Regions from separate parts of the Mesorhizobium sp. EU05-FHT14A09 genome, predicted to be linked through region 1. Evidence: predicted binding sites of a transcription regulator. Region 1 holds the regulator's gene; the other holds the start of a gene.
What was found. The regulator LexA, encoded in region 1, represses DNA repair genes until DNA is damaged. The targets are predictions, from matches to a motif close to TGTTCNNNNTGTGTTCNG.

Region 2: AC3WTO_RS22290 (DNA recombination protein RmuC) is a predicted target of LexA. The motif match lies at 4,457-4,474, and genes of this name have one in related genera.

Annotation. Positions count from the first base shown of each region.
Region 1 covers NZ_JBYTDF010000002.1:157,150-164,393, reverse strand. Annotated here, with positions in the region: gene AC3WTO_RS08110 (ComEC/Rec2 family competence protein) at 1-1,613, shown strand, start outside; gene lexA (transcriptional repressor LexA) at 1,640-2,362, opposite strand; gene AC3WTO_RS08100 (LysR family transcriptional regulator) at 2,556-3,443, opposite strand; gene AC3WTO_RS08095 (antibiotic biosynthesis monooxygenase) at 3,559-3,903, shown strand; gene AC3WTO_RS08090 (hypothetical protein) at 3,959-4,999, opposite strand; gene AC3WTO_RS08085 (molybdopterin molybdotransferase MoeA) at 5,104-6,309, opposite strand; gene moaC (cyclic pyranopterin monophosphate synthase MoaC) at 6,309-6,794, opposite strand; gene trpC (indole-3-glycerol phosphate synthase TrpC) at 6,796-7,244, opposite strand, start outside.
Region 2 covers NZ_JBYTDF010000007.1:93,365-100,608, forward strand. Annotated here, with positions in the region: gene AC3WTO_RS22260 (MFS transporter) at 1-915, opposite strand, end outside; gene AC3WTO_RS22265 (Lrp/AsnC family transcriptional regulator) at 965-1,540, shown strand; gene truA (tRNA pseudouridine(38-40) synthase TruA) at 1,653-2,408, opposite strand; gene AC3WTO_RS22275 (GNAT family N-acetyltransferase) at 2,418-2,927, opposite strand; gene fmt (methionyl-tRNA formyltransferase) at 2,924-3,859, opposite strand; gene def (peptide deformylase) at 3,874-4,404, opposite strand; gene AC3WTO_RS22290 (DNA recombination protein RmuC) at 4,507-5,766, shown strand; gene AC3WTO_RS22295 (GFA family protein) at 5,791-6,198, opposite strand; gene AC3WTO_RS22300 (hypothetical protein) at 6,452-6,577, shown strand; gene AC3WTO_RS22305 (HlyD family type I secretion periplasmic adaptor subunit) at 6,652-7,244, opposite strand, start outside.

The DNA.
Region 1 (7,244 bases):
ATCGCATTCGTGCTTCGATCGGCGGGCCGGAAGGAGAGATCGCCGCAGCGCTGATCGTCGGCGTGCGCGCCGGTATTCCAGATTCTGTCAATGAAGCGATGCGACGGACGGGCATCTATCACATCATCTCGATATCCGGCCTGCATATGGCGTTGGTGGCAGGCACCATAATGCTGCTGTTGCGCGGGGCGTTCGCGCTGTTTCCCGATTTCTCTGCGCGTCGGCCGGTCAAGAAGTATGCCGCTTTCGCTGCTCTCTGTTCGATCGCCGCCTATCTTGCGATCTCCGGCGTGGTGGTGGCGGCAGAACGCAGCTTCATCATGTTGTCGGTGATGCTGATCGCGGTGCTGTTCGATCGTGCGGCGTTGTCGATGCGCAATCTGGCAATCTCGGCGGTGATCGTCATCCTGACCGCGCCGCATGAGGTGGTTGGTCCGTCTTTCCAGATGTCGTTTGCAGCGACCGCTGCGCTGATCGGCGCCTACGCGGCCTGGGCTCAACGGCGTGAAGTGATGCCCGTAGCCGCACCGCCTGCGCGCTCTTTCGTTGGTTTTCTCGCGCATAAGTCTTTGATCGCAGTTGGCGCAATGGCCGCAACCTCGATCGTGGCCGGCCTTGCGACAACGCTGTTCGCGGTTTGGCATTTTCAGCGGGTGTCGCCGCTTAGCCTGTTTGCCAATCTGGCCGTCATGCCGGTGGTTTCGCTTGTCGTCATGCCGGCGGCCGTACTCAGCGCACTCGCGATGCCCTTTGGCGCCGATGGACCGTTCCTTTATGCGATGGGAAAGGGACTTACGGTCATGATGGCAATCGCCGACTGGATTTCCGCGCGCTCGCCTGTCGATGGTGTTGGTCTGGTTTCGACGCAATCGGTGCTTTTCGTCACCGCCGCGCTCGCCATCGGCGCGATGACGACGACATGGTTGCGGTTGCTGGCCTTACCTTTTGCGCTTGCCGGTCTGCTGACGATGGGCAATGTCGAAACACCCGATGTGCTGATCTCCGAGGACGCGCGCCTTGTGGCTCTGCCAATCGGCGGCGACGAGATAGCGGTCAGCAGGGCGCGACCCAATCCGTTTACGTTCGACAACTGGCGCAGGGCGCTCAATCTGGAGACAACAATCTTACCCGAAGATGTTTCGGGTGACGTCGATCTGACTGTTGAAAATGCGCTCGATATGCCCCTCGGAACGCCATTCCTGTGCGCTCGGCGGCTGTGCTTTGCCCGTCACCTGTCAGGTGCCGTCGTGGTGACGGCCGCCAGCACCGAGTCTGCCAAATCGGCCTGCGCGGTTGCGTCGCTTATTGTCATCGACGATGCAACCGCCCCCGACCCCTGCAACGATCCCGCAGTCGTGGTTGTCACCAAGCAGGATCTCGCCCGCGTCGGCAGTGCCGCAGTATGGTTTAACGCCTCTGCAGATAAGCCGGCTAATATCTCGTTCGCGCTCGATACCAAGGATCGACCCTGGCACATGCAACGAGGCTTTACGCGCGAGGCGAGGGGATTACCGCCGCGGCCGGAAAAGGCGTACAAGTCCAAAGGCAGGCCGGACAAGATACCTTCCCGGACTGCCGTCAACGCTGATGTCGTTCATAAAAACGATAAATAGCCGGCTAATTGACTAAGGTCCGCGCTTCAATACCGACGGATCAACCCGACCAACTTGCCTTGTACCTTGACCCGGTCTGGGCCGAAAATGCGGGTCTCGTAGGCGGGATTGGCAGCCTCCAGCGCGATCGAGGCACCCTTGCGACGAAAACGCTTGAGCGTCGCTTCTTCCTCGTCGACGAGAGCCACGACGATTTCGCCCGGATTGGCCGAATTGGCATTGCGGATGATGACCGTATCGCCATCGAAGATACCGGCTTCGATCATGGAGTCACCTTTGACTTCCAGGGCATAGTGCTCGCCGCCCGAAATCATGTCCGGCGGCACGGAAATCGAATGCGTTCGATGTTGGATGGCGTCGATCGGCACACCAGCCGCGATGCGTCCCATGACCGGGATGGAAACGGCGGCGGTAGCGTCGTCGTCATTGCTGGGAGCCTGCAGGCGCTGCGGCTCCTTGGGTACCGTGCGACCCAGGCTGCCCTGGATGACGGCCGGTGAAAACTTCTTGGCCGCATTGAGGCCAGGAGCGATCGAGTCGGGGAGGCGCAGCACCTCGAGTGCACGGGCCCGGTTTGGCAGGCGGCGAATGAAGCCGCGCTCCTCCAGAGCGGTGATCAGCCTGTGGATGCCCGACTTCGACGCCAGATCGAGCGCTTCTTTCATCTCGTCGAAGGACGGTGGAATCCCGCTTTCCTTCAGCCGCTCATGGATGAAGAGCAAAAGCTCGTGTTGCTTGCGTGTCAGCATCGCCACCCTCCGTGGAACGGAACCGGAATCAGAAAAACAAACCCGGAACAAACACTATCTGTTCCATTTGTGTTCCGCAACCATTTAAAGTTTAATGAATTTGTTGACCCTTTGTTCAGCGTAACGGCGGGGATGGCTGCTTCTTGTTCCGCGAGGTCGCGTCGTGGAATCCAGGAAGGCGCGCCGCTCGCACTTAATCAGCAAACAGATTTTCGACCATGTAGTCGACGAAGACACGGACCTTGGGCGAGAGGTGGCGACTTGTTGGCCACAGGATGCGGAAGGTTCCGGTTTCGCCAAGATAATCGGTCAGCAGCGATACAAGTTTGCCCTGGGCCAGTTCGGTCGATACCGCGAATGGCGGCAGGCAAGTGACGCCGAAAGATCGCTCGGCGAGGTAGATCAATGGCTCCAGCGTGCTCGCAACGGTGGTCACGGGAAGATCGAGTTTCACATCGCGCCCATCGCGCATGAGGGGCCAGGGTTCGAGCCGCCCGGAATTCGCATAGCGATGATGAAGGCAACGGTGTTTGAGGAGGTCTTCCGGCGTCTCGGGTGTGCCGTTTTCGGCGAGATATTTCGGCGCTGCCACGATCTTATGCCGGAAAGTGCCGAGCTTGCGGCTCATCAGGCGCGTGTCCCCGACATCTCCGGTGCGGATCACCGCATCAAAGCCCTCTTCGATGACGTCGACGAGCCGGTCGGTAAAATCGAGGTCGAGATTGATATCCGGATATCGTTCCATGAAGGCCGACATTGTCGGCATCAACAGCATGCCCGCGAGCGGGAGGGAAACACGAAGCTGCCCGCGCGGGGTCACCTGCGATCTCGAAAGCTGGACCTGCGCCTGTTCGTATTCCGATTGGATGCGCCGGCATGTCGCAAGGAAGAAGCTTCCCTCTTCAGTAAGGGCCATGCTCCGCGTGGAGCGGTGAAAGAGCCGGGCACCCATTTCGTTTTCAAGGCGCGCGACGGCTTTGCCGACAGCGGAAGCAGTGAGGCCGAGTCGCTGCGCTGCGCCGATAAAGCTTCCGGCTTCCGCGACCTGCACGAAGATGCCGAGTGTTCCAAGTCTGTCCAATTGCGGAATTTTCTTCGTTAGTTATGAGAATGCGAGAATATTTATCTGCCTGTTTGTCCTGAATATCCAGAGGACGCCGCGGCAAGACAGCCGCGATCGTCAGATGGAGACTTTCATGAGCAAACTCACCGCAGGCTTTTCGGCCTCACCGCAGCCGACGACCTTCGTGGTCAACGTTATCCATGCCCATCCGGGGAAGCAGGAAGAAGCTTTCGCCATCATCCAGGATGTCGTGCACTACGTCGCCGAACGCCAGAAGGGCTTTCTGTGGAGCACACTCGCCAGGAGCACCGACGGTGAAACCGTCGTCAATGTCGAAGCGATCCAGGGCGCCGGCAATGTCGAGGAGTTCTTCTCCGATCCCGTGTTCGCGGAAAAATTCCGCAAACTGGATGCCGTCTCGAAATGTGAATTCCATACCTATACGGTCGGCGATCTTGTCCTGCCAAAAAGGGCGTAGCCGATTGGTCACCGGCGACGTCACGTTTTGACGCGCAATGCGTCTGCCACGCCCATCAGGAAGTTGGCTGCTTTGACTTGGACCGGCGTAATGCAAACCAGCCGGCTATGAGCACGGCCAGCATCATGGCGACATTGTGGGCATATTTGGCGAATGGCTCCACCTGACCCGCCAGCGGAAAATAGGTGAATGCCAGCACGCCTCTGCTCACCAGAAAAGCCAGGGCAATGGCGGCGATATGGCGGGTATCCCAGCCTGGTCGCCGCGCTTGCTGCCAGATGAGTCCGCCGATGACAGCGGTAGCAACGACGTTGAAGAGGAAGCCATCCCAGCTTTCCCCGAAGATATCGCTCGCCAATACGAGGGCTGGCAGGAGGGTCAGCGCAAAGACGAAAAGCGGGGCGGGCGCCGCGATATCTCTCGCCAGGTCCAATTTCAGTCGGGAATTTCTTCCTACAACCCACGCGGCTGCAACACATGCGGCGGCCAGACCAGCGGATATGGTGAATTGTGCCGCCGAGGCACTGCGGGAATCTGGTTCCGAGGCGATAAGCACCGCGGTACCCGCATAAGCTATAGCGGCAATCGCTATGCCCACAGGCCCTAGCCAGGGCCTGTGGGCACGATCGGGTCGCCATGCTTCCGCAACCGCGATCGGTGCGCCGAAGCTGAAAATTACGTGGCCGATGATGAAATTGAATGCCTGATTTGCACTGACGGATAGTGCTGGGATAAAAGCCGCCTGCCGGGATTCTGCCCAGCCCTCGTATCCGACATAATCCTGACTGAAGAGAGACTGATCAATCAGGCATGCCTGGGCAATACCCAGCGCAAGCGTGAGCAAGAGCAGCGACGGCCAACCCCATCCGAGTCGACGGGCGACTTCACGCGCGAGCAATGCCGGGGCGCCGTAGAGTGCTGCAAAGAAAATCAATGCGAAGAGAACGGCGGCTATTTTCCCAGTGTTTTCGGCATAAGCTGCCAGCAGTTCCGAGCCAATCGCACACAGCCCCGCCAGACCCAGCACCTGAACGGCTCCGAGATAATCGCGGTGATCTTGTGCAGGGGGCGGCAAAGGCTGTTCTTTCGGAACCAAATTCCCCTCCCGCTCGCCATCCGCGAGCACTCGATCATCGAGCCCTGGTGAATGACGGTCAGGGCCTCTGCCGGCTATCCATCGGCCGAAGCCAAAACGTCGGATCAGCGCAGCATCAATACTTTGCAGATCGAATCGGCTTTGACGGCAGGCGCATGCGGCGGACGAATGATCAATCCGTTGGCTTCCGAGAGCGTTCGCAGCATCGAGGAATCCTGCACGCCGAACGGCGTCGCCGCCAGTGTGTCGCCATCCTGTTCGATTCGGGCACGGATGTAGTCCTGGCGGCGGTCATTTGCGGCCATGTCGGTCGTGAGCCGTGCTTCGCGGATATCCTGGCTGAAAGGCCTTCCGCCGAGCCGCGCGAGCAATGGCTTCAGGAAAAGCTGCGAACAGACGAGGCTGGCCACGGGATTCCCGGGCAATCCTATGCAGCGGACTGCGCCCATCCGCCCGAACATCAGCGGTTTTCCGGGGCGCATGGCGAGCTTCCAGAAGTCCAGCGTCATGCCTTCGCCGGTCAACACCTCGTGGACGAGATCATGGTCTCCAACAGAAGCACCACCCAGAGTGACGATCACGTTGGCGCCGGCATCGACAGCTTGCCGGACCGCGGCGGCGATCGCGTCCTTGTTGTCGGGGGCAATGCCGAGGTCCAGCGCATGCGCGCCGACGGATTGCGCGGCAGCCGCCACGCCATAGGCGTTTGACGAGATGATCTGGTCAGGTCCCGGCGCGCTGCCGGGCAGCAACAATTCGTCGCCGGTGGCGATGATGGCAACCAGTGGCCGACGCACCACGGCGAGCGCCGGATGATTGGCAGAAGCGGCAAGCGACAACGCTGCGGCGTCGAGAACGCGCCCTTTCTTGAGCAAAACATCGCCGGCATTGAAATCCAGGCCCTTACGGCGGACATTGCGTCCCTCGGACGAGGGCTCCTGAACTTCGATCATCCCGTTGCCGAGATCGCGCACGTTCTCCTGGATGACGATGGTGTCGGCGCCGGCGGGCAAGGGGGCGCCGGTGAAGACCCGCACGGTCTCGCCGGTGCTTACGGTGCCGTGAAACCCGCGGCCGGCCGGCGCGCTGCCTATGACCTTCAGCGTCGTTGGTGTCGTTGCGACATCGGCAGCCTTCGCCGCATAGCCATCCATCGCGGAGGCATCGAACGGCGGCTGCGTGCGCAGAGCCGCCAGCGGCGCCATCAGCACCCGGTCAAAAGCATCCGCGAGCGCAACGGTTTCCGCCCCGAGCGGCTCCGCATCGCCCAAAAGTCGTTGTAAAGCTTCCTCGACCGGAACCAGCGACATCAGGCGCCCGCCTTGTAGTCGCCTGACTTTCCACCGGTCTTCTCCACCAGCCTGATACCGGAAATGATCATGGCGCGGTCCACCGCCTTGGCCATGTCGTAGATGGTCAGGCAGGCGACCGAGGCCGCGGTCAGGGCTTCCATCTCGACGCCGGTCTTTCCAGTGACACGCGCGAGCGCCGTGACCTTCAGGCCGGGCAGGGCGTGTTCTGGCTCGATATCGACCGAGACCTTGGTCAGCAGCAAGGGATGGCAGAGCGGAATAAGTTCATGCGCCTTCTTCGCAGCCATGATCCCGGCGACGCGGGCAGTCCCCAGCACGTCGCCTTTCTTGGCATTTCCATCGAGGATCATGGCCAGTGTTGCAGCCTGCATCGAAACAAAACCTTCGGCCACCGCGGTGCGGATCGTTTCGGCTTTGTCGCCGACATCGACCATGTGCGCTTCGCCCTGCGCACCGAGATGGGTGAGGGCGTTTCCGCTCATGTCAGACGGCCTCTGCTCTGGCATCGAGCCCGAGCAACTCGCGGGTTGCGGCCGTCACGTCGACCTGCCGCATCAGGCTTTCCCCAACAAGGAAGGTGCCGATGCCGCTTGTTTCCATGCGGCGGCAGTCGTTATGGGTAAAAATGCCACTTTCGCTGACCAGCAGCCGATCGGCCGGCACAATCGTCGCCAGCCGCTCCGATGTCTCCAGACTGGTCTCGAACGTGCGCAGGTTGCGATTGTTGATGCCGAGAAGGCGCGACTTGAGCTTCAAGGCGCGCTGCGTCTCATCCTCGTCGTGGACTTCGACCAGTGCGTCCATGCCGAGCGAGAAGGCGGTGTCTTCAAGTTCCGCCGCCAATCGATCGTCGACACTCGCCATGATGATCAGGATGGCATCGGCGCCCCAGGCGCGCGCCTCATAGACCTGATAGGGATCGAACATGAAAT
Region 2 (7,244 bases), on a different contig from region 1:
GAGGAAGCTGTCGCCGGCCAGGGCAAAGCCGAGGTAGACGGTTCCGACGGCCAGGAATGCGAAAGGCATGACGCGGCCGGGGCCGAGCCGGTCGACGACGCCGTCAAGCAGGGCCGCGGCGCCGAAGCCGATGCCGTAGACCAGTGCCACGATGCCGTTGGCGCTCACCGGTTCGCCAAGACCGCTGTGCAGATGATCGCCCAGATAGCCATAGATGCCATAGAAGGCGCTCATGAAAGCCGCGCAGGCGACGAGCAGCGGCTTGACGCCGCCGATCCGCAATGCAGCCAGCGGCTGCGGTGCCGAGCCGGTCGCCGGCACGTCACGATAACGGCTGGCTTTCAAGGTCAGGAAGGCGGCAAGCGCAAGCAGCGCAACGACGGCATAGACGGCACGCCAGTGAACGTAGTCGGCAACGACGGCCGACAGCGAAACACCGGCGACCATGCTCAGCGTCCAGCCGGTCAGCACCAGGCCGATGGTGCGGCTTTCACGCCCGGCCGGGGCTACCGCCGCCGCGCTGGAATAGATTGCCGGCAAAGCAACGCCGGAGGCAATGCCTGCCACCAGCTGTGCTCCGGCCAGCGCCGGCACGATAGGCGCAAGCGCGCTCAGGGCCAACGCCGTGGCCAGTCCGAGCAGCGCCCACAACAGCATGCGCCTGGCACCGAACCGGTCGACGTGGCGCGCCATCAGCAGGGCGCTGGCGGCCGTTCCCAGCCCAAAGACCGCCGACGCCGACATGACCAGCGCAACGTTGGAGCCGAGTGACCGCGCCACCTCCGGCGCGATCGGCCCGAGCACCAGCGAATTGGAGCCGATGACCGCGATGCAGAACGTCAGCACATAGGCGACGGCCGGCATCCGCGCAGCAGGTTCGGCAAACAGGGGAGATGATTGATCTGTCTTCGGCATGAGCGCATGATGACGGAATGACATTCCGCAACAAGAGGAATTTTTGGCGATGACGCAAGAAACAGATGACGTTCGGCAAAACGCTGTTCCGACGCGGGACCTCGACGAGATGGACCGAAAGCTATTAGGCGCGCTCTGCGAGGATGCCACTGTCAGCTATGCCGAACTCGGGGAGAAGGTGGGGCTTTCGGCGCCCGCCGCGCATGAGCGGGTGAAGCGCTTGCGCCGCAGCCAGGCGATCCGCAGCACGTCGGTGCTGATCGATCCGGTCGCTGTCAACAAGCCGTTGCTCGCTTTCGTGCATGTCGACACGCGCGGCTGGGGCAAGACGCCGGAGCTGATGGCGATTTCGGCCTATCCGGAAGTCGAGGAGATCCACTCAGTCGCCGGCGATGCCTGCATGCTGCTCAAGGTTCGCGCCAGGGATACGCGGGCACTCGAAGGACTGCTGGCCAGGCTCTATGACACGCCGGGTGTCATGACCACGCGCAGCTATGTGGTGCTGTCGACCTATCTGGAACGGCCGGTGCAACCCGGTTCGACCAAGGTCTGGCCGATGCCGGGCCACATGGCGCAGCCAATCGAACACCGGCGCAACGTCAACGCGCTTGCCAGGAGCGAATAGTTCGCGGGGACTGAAGCAATTCCAGCAAAAGTGCGTAGCGGTTTTGCGTCCGGAATTGCGTCGAAACAAGGAGATAGAGCATTGAGGCGACCCTGTTTTCGCCGGAAATGCTCTAAGACGTCGGGTAGTCGACGCCGGTGAGGAACAGGCCGTCAGGCGGCGCAACCTGGCCGCAGGAGGCACGGTCACGTGCCTCGAGGGCGGCCCTGAGATCGGCGGCGGTCCATGCGCCTTCGCCGACGCGCTTCAGCGACCCGACCATGGAGCGCACCTGATTGTGCAGGAAGGAGCGTGCCGAGGTGCGGACTTCGATCGTCTCGTCCTGGCGCGAGACATCCAGCCGTTCCAGCGTGCGCAGCGGGCTGTTGGCCTGGCATTTCGTGGAACGGAAGGTGGTGAAGTCATGCCGCCCGAGCAGAACCTTGGCCGCTTCATGCATGGCTTCGGCATCGAGCCGTTTCGGCACCCACCAGACCTTGCCCATGTCCAGTGCCGGCGGCGCGCGGCGATTGGCGATGCGGTAGATGTAGTGGCGCCCGACCGCGGAGAAGCGGGCATCGAAGTCGTCCGAAACGGCGGCCGCCGCCAGAACGGTGACGCGTTCGCCAGCGCGCTGCAGATAGGCATTGACGGCGTCGCGCACCGTATCGGCCGGCCATGCCTTGCTCAGGTCCGCATGAGCGACCTGGGCCGTGGCATGCACGCCGGCATCGGTGCGGCCGGCTCCACGAATGGAGATCGCGTCACCACAGAAACGCGTGATCGCCTGCTCGATTGCTGCCTGCACAGAATGCTGGCCGGCAGCCTGCCGCTGCCAGCCGGAATAAGGCCCGCCGTCATACTCGATGTCGAGGCGATAGCGGGGCACGTCGGGGCGCTACGCTGCCAGCGCGGTGCCGAAAGCCGAAGCGTAGACCAGTTCGCCGCTCTGCGGCGCCTCGCCCCAGGCCTGCGCCTGCAACGCTTCGCCCTGATAATCGCTGGCGAAACCGGAGGCGCGCTCGTGGCTGTAGCCGAAGCGGCCGTAATAGGCCGGGTCGCCCAGCACGATGGCCAGGTTCTCGCCGGCATCCTTGAGACGAATATGCGCTTCGCGCACCAGCGCGCCGCCGATGCCCGTGCCGTGGAAATCCGGCTCAACAGCCAGCGGCGCCAGCGCCACGGCCGGGTACTGCTTGCCGCCGTTCTCGACATAGAGGCGCGAGAACAGGATATGGCCGACAACCTGGCCTTCTTCTTCCGCGACCAGTTCCAGGACCGCATCGCCTTGCGCGACGATCGCATCGACGAGACCAGCCTCGGTCTGCTGGCCGAAAGCATGTTCTTCAACGAGGCGGATCGCCTCGCGATCCCGCGGCGTCGCCGCGCGTATCGACATCATGCTCATGACAGTTTCATTCCTTCTTCCAATTTTGCCCCGCGCAGGAACTCCTGTGCGGTCACGGGCTTGCCGCCCGCGCGCTGCACTTCGACCAGCCTGACCGCACCTGACCCGCAGGCGACCGTCAGCCGGTCGTCGAGAATTCCTCCCGGTTCCCCCATGCCGTCGGCGACAGTCGAACGCAGCAACTTCAGCCGTTCGACCCGGCCGCCGATCGTGGCCTCGCACCATCCGCCGGGGAAGGGCGAAAGGCCGCGAATGTGGTTGTGGACCGTATCCGCAGGACGGGTCCAGTCGATCCGGGTCTCCGTCTTATCGATCTTCGCGGCGTAGGTCACGCCCTCGGCGGCCTGTTCCACAAAGCTCAGCGTCCCGGCCTCCAGCCTCGACAAGGCTTCGACCATCAGTCCGGCGCCTGCAGCCATCAATCGGTCATGCAGATCGCCGGCGGTCATATCGGGATCGATCGCCAGTTTTTCAACAAGTCCGACCGGACCGGTATCCAGTCCCTGCTCCATTCGCATGACCATTATGCCGGTTTCGGCATCGCCGGCCATGATGGCGCGCTGGATCGGTGCTGCACCACGCCAACGTGGCAAAAGCGAGGCGTGACCGTTGAGACAGCCGAGGCGTGGTGCGTCGAGAATGGGCTTCGGCAGCAGCAGACCATAGGCCACGACAACGGCAACATCGGCATCCAGAGCGCGAAAAGCCGACTGTTCGGCCTCGCTCTTCAGCGACACCGGCGTGTGGACCGCGATGCCCAGCCGTTCGGCCTCGCGCTGCACGGGCGATGGCGTGAGCTCCAGGCCGCGACGGCCGGCGGCACGTGGCGGCTGGGTGTAGACGGCAACGATGTCATGCCCGGCCTCGGCCAGCGCGCGCAGCGTCGCGACCGAGAAATCGGGCGTGCCCATGAAGACCACGCGAAGTGTCATGAATTCGTCCCGGGTCAGCCCACCAGGCGGCTTGGCGCCTTGTCGCGGGCGAGCTTCTTGAACTTCTTGACCACCATGTCGCGCTTCAGCTTCGAGATGTGATCGATGAACAGCACGCCGTTCAGATGGTCGATCTCATGCTGCAGGCAGGTGGCCATCAGGCCGTCGGCATCGATCTCCTGCAGGCGGCCGTCGCGGTCCAGGTAACGGACCCGGACGGTTGCCGGCCGTTCGACCTCGGCATAGTAATCGGGGATGGACAGGCAGCCTTCTTCGTAAACGGAGCGCTCCGACCCGCTTTCGAGAACGTCCGGATTGATGAAGACATGCGGAGCCGGCGGCTCGCCTTCCTTGGCGAGGTCGATCACCAGCATGCGCAGCGGCTCGCCGATCTGGATCGCGGCCAGACCGATGCCGGGAGCATCGTACATCGTCTCCAGCATGTCGTCGGCCAGCTTCAGCAACGGCTGATCGATACGCTCGACCGGCTTGGAAACCTGGCGCAGGACGGGATCGGGAAGAATGATGAGCGGCTTGATCGACATATCGCTCACCTAAAACCTTGCAGGGAAGGCGTCAACCACACAGCCGTCAGCATGTTCACGGTTTGATCTTCTCCTGTCACAAGAATCGTTTATGCTGTGCTGATGAACGACCTCAGCTCCATCCTTTCCGAACCCGTCGCCCGGCTCGGCGCGACGACGATCACGCTTGGCCAGGCATTGGGCTTCGTCGTGTTTGTCGTCCTTGTCCTGTTCATCGTGCTCATCGCCGCGCTGTGGCGCGCGGCCAAGGCACGCAGCGTCGCCGCGGCCGAAGCGGCCGATCACGCCCGCGACGCGGACGCCCGCATGGCCGGCATCCTGCAAAGCCAGGCCGAAATGCAGGGGCGCATGGGTGCACTGGCGGACGTGTTCGGCGCGCGCCAGGCCGAATTGACGCAATCGATCGGCCAGAGGCTCGATGCCATGACCGGCCGTATCGGCCAGACGATGACCGAGCAGACGAAGTCGACGCATGAAAGCCTGGCGAAGCTGCAGGAGCGGCTGGCCGTGATCGACACCGCGCAAGGCAATATCCAGTCGCTCGCCGGACAGGTCGTGCAGTTGCAGGCGATCCTGTCCAACAAGCAGACGCGCGGTGCCTTCGGGCAGTCGCGCATGGAAGCGATCGTCGCCGATGGTCTGCCGCATGGTTCCTACGAATTCCAGGCAACCCTCACCAATGGCAGCCGCCCGGATTGCCTGGTGAAAATGCCGAATGGCGCGCCCTCGCTTGTTGTCGACGCCAAGTTCCCGCTCGAAGCGTGGAATGCCATCCGTGCCGCCGAAAGCTCTGAATTGCAGAAAGTCGCAGCGCAGGCGTTCCGACGCGATATCGAGGTGCATATCCGCGACATCGCCGAGAAATACCTGATCCAGGGCGAGACCCAGGACACCGCCTTCATGTTCGTGCCGTCGGAATCGGTCTTTGCCGAAATCCACGAAAATTTCGAGGCGCTGGTGCAGCGTGCCCATCGCGCCCGTGTCGTCATCGTCTCGCCATCGCTGCTGATGCTGTCGATCCAGGTCATCCAGGCGATCCTGAAGGATGCGCGCATGCGCGAACAGGCGCATCTGATCCAGGGCGAAGTGATCCGGCTGATGGAAGACGTCTCGCGTCTCGACGAAAGGGTGCGCAAGCTGCAGACCCATTTCGGCCAGGCCTCGAAGGACATCGACGACATTCTCGTCTCCTCCTCCAAGGTCACCAAGCGCGGCCAGAAGATCGAGGCACTGGAGTTCGGTGCAACCGAAGGCACGGACGCCGCGGCCGCCGGTCAACGCAAGGCCGACGCAGCACCCCGAACGGCAGACTCAAAGACCGGACAACTCAGATTGCGAGTCGTCGACCCCGACGACGCCTGATTGTCTCCAGACGTCTTCTGACGCTTATTGCCCTTCGATCGTCGTCTCAACGCTCTCGAAGCGCGGCATCCAGCCGAGCGCCGAGCCATGGAACTTTTCCAGGCGCGGCACGAGTTCCTGTCGCTGGCGAGCGGTACCGGTTCTGATCCCATAAATCTTCGGCCCGTCGCCGGCACCGACGACATAAAGATGTGAGCCGCAATCGCCGCAGAAGGCTTGCAGGCGCTTGGCGCCGCTGCTGCCGGTCTTCTCAAAGATTTTCGGCTCGCCCCTGGTAAGCCGGAACTGCGCCTCCGGTGTGGGAAGGGAGACGCGAAACGCCGTGCCCGTAAGTTGCTGGCAATCGGTGCAGTGGCAGATCAACGTTGCGCTTGGGTCGACCTCGGCCTCATAGGCAATCGCGCCACAGTAGCAGCTCCCGTCGATCTTCATGGTCTTTTCTCCCGATGTTTTGCGGCAATCTAGCGCTGCGGGACAGTCCGGCAATGGCTGTCTGCAACTGGCGTCATCATTGGTGGAGCGGAATGGCGTCAGATGAACCGACATTCGCTTCTATCCCCTTGTTTTGCCCTATGATCTTGGTCCGAAATGCCGGCAATCTTTCGGAACCGTGCTCTGGCATGGTGCCTTGCTCTTTCCGAAATCTGTTGTTTCATTGCTTCCTGTCCCAACGGAGGAGCGAATCATGGCTAAAGGTTCGATGAGGCCGGGCAAAGAGGCCCGCAAACCCAAAAAAGACGCCAAGAAGCCAGCAGCGGCGCCAACGATAAAGGCAACGCCCGTGCAGGCAACACGCATCAAAGACAAGTGAGGTCGCGGACAAACGACCAGCACATTACAGCCGGCGCTATGCCGCGCCGGCTGTAAAATTGGCATCCCGGAACGTCACACTTCACGCAGCCCGCGCCGGAATGCAGCCATGAACGGCTCCATCAGATAGGCAAGCACCGTCCGCTTTCCCGTCACGATCAGCACTTCGGCCGGCATGCCGGGCATCATGACGACGCCTTCCTCGAGTGTTGCCAGCTCGTTCTGCGGCACTTCGATCCTCGCAAGATAGTAGGTCTGACCGGTCGCTTCGTCGGTTACCCTGTCGGCGGAAACCGATTTCACCGTGCCGGTGACGCGCGGCATGCCGCGGCTGGAATAGGCCGTCAAATGGACGGTCGCCTGAAGGCCGGCAGCCACAACATCGATGTCGCTCGGCGAAACCCGCGCATCGATCAGCAGTTCCTCAGTTGTCGGCACGATATCGAGAATGGCCTGGCCCGGCCCGATCACGCCGCCAGAGGTTTTGAACTTGAGATTGGCGACCTTGCCGGTGACCGGTGCGATGATGACCGTGCGGTCGAGCACGTCCTTGCTGGCATTCAGCCGTTCGGCGGCGTCGATGTAGCTGGCTCTCGCCTTCTCCAGCTGGTCGGCGATGTCGGCCGACTGTGTGGCTTTCAGCGACATGCTCTGGGTGTCGAGTTCGC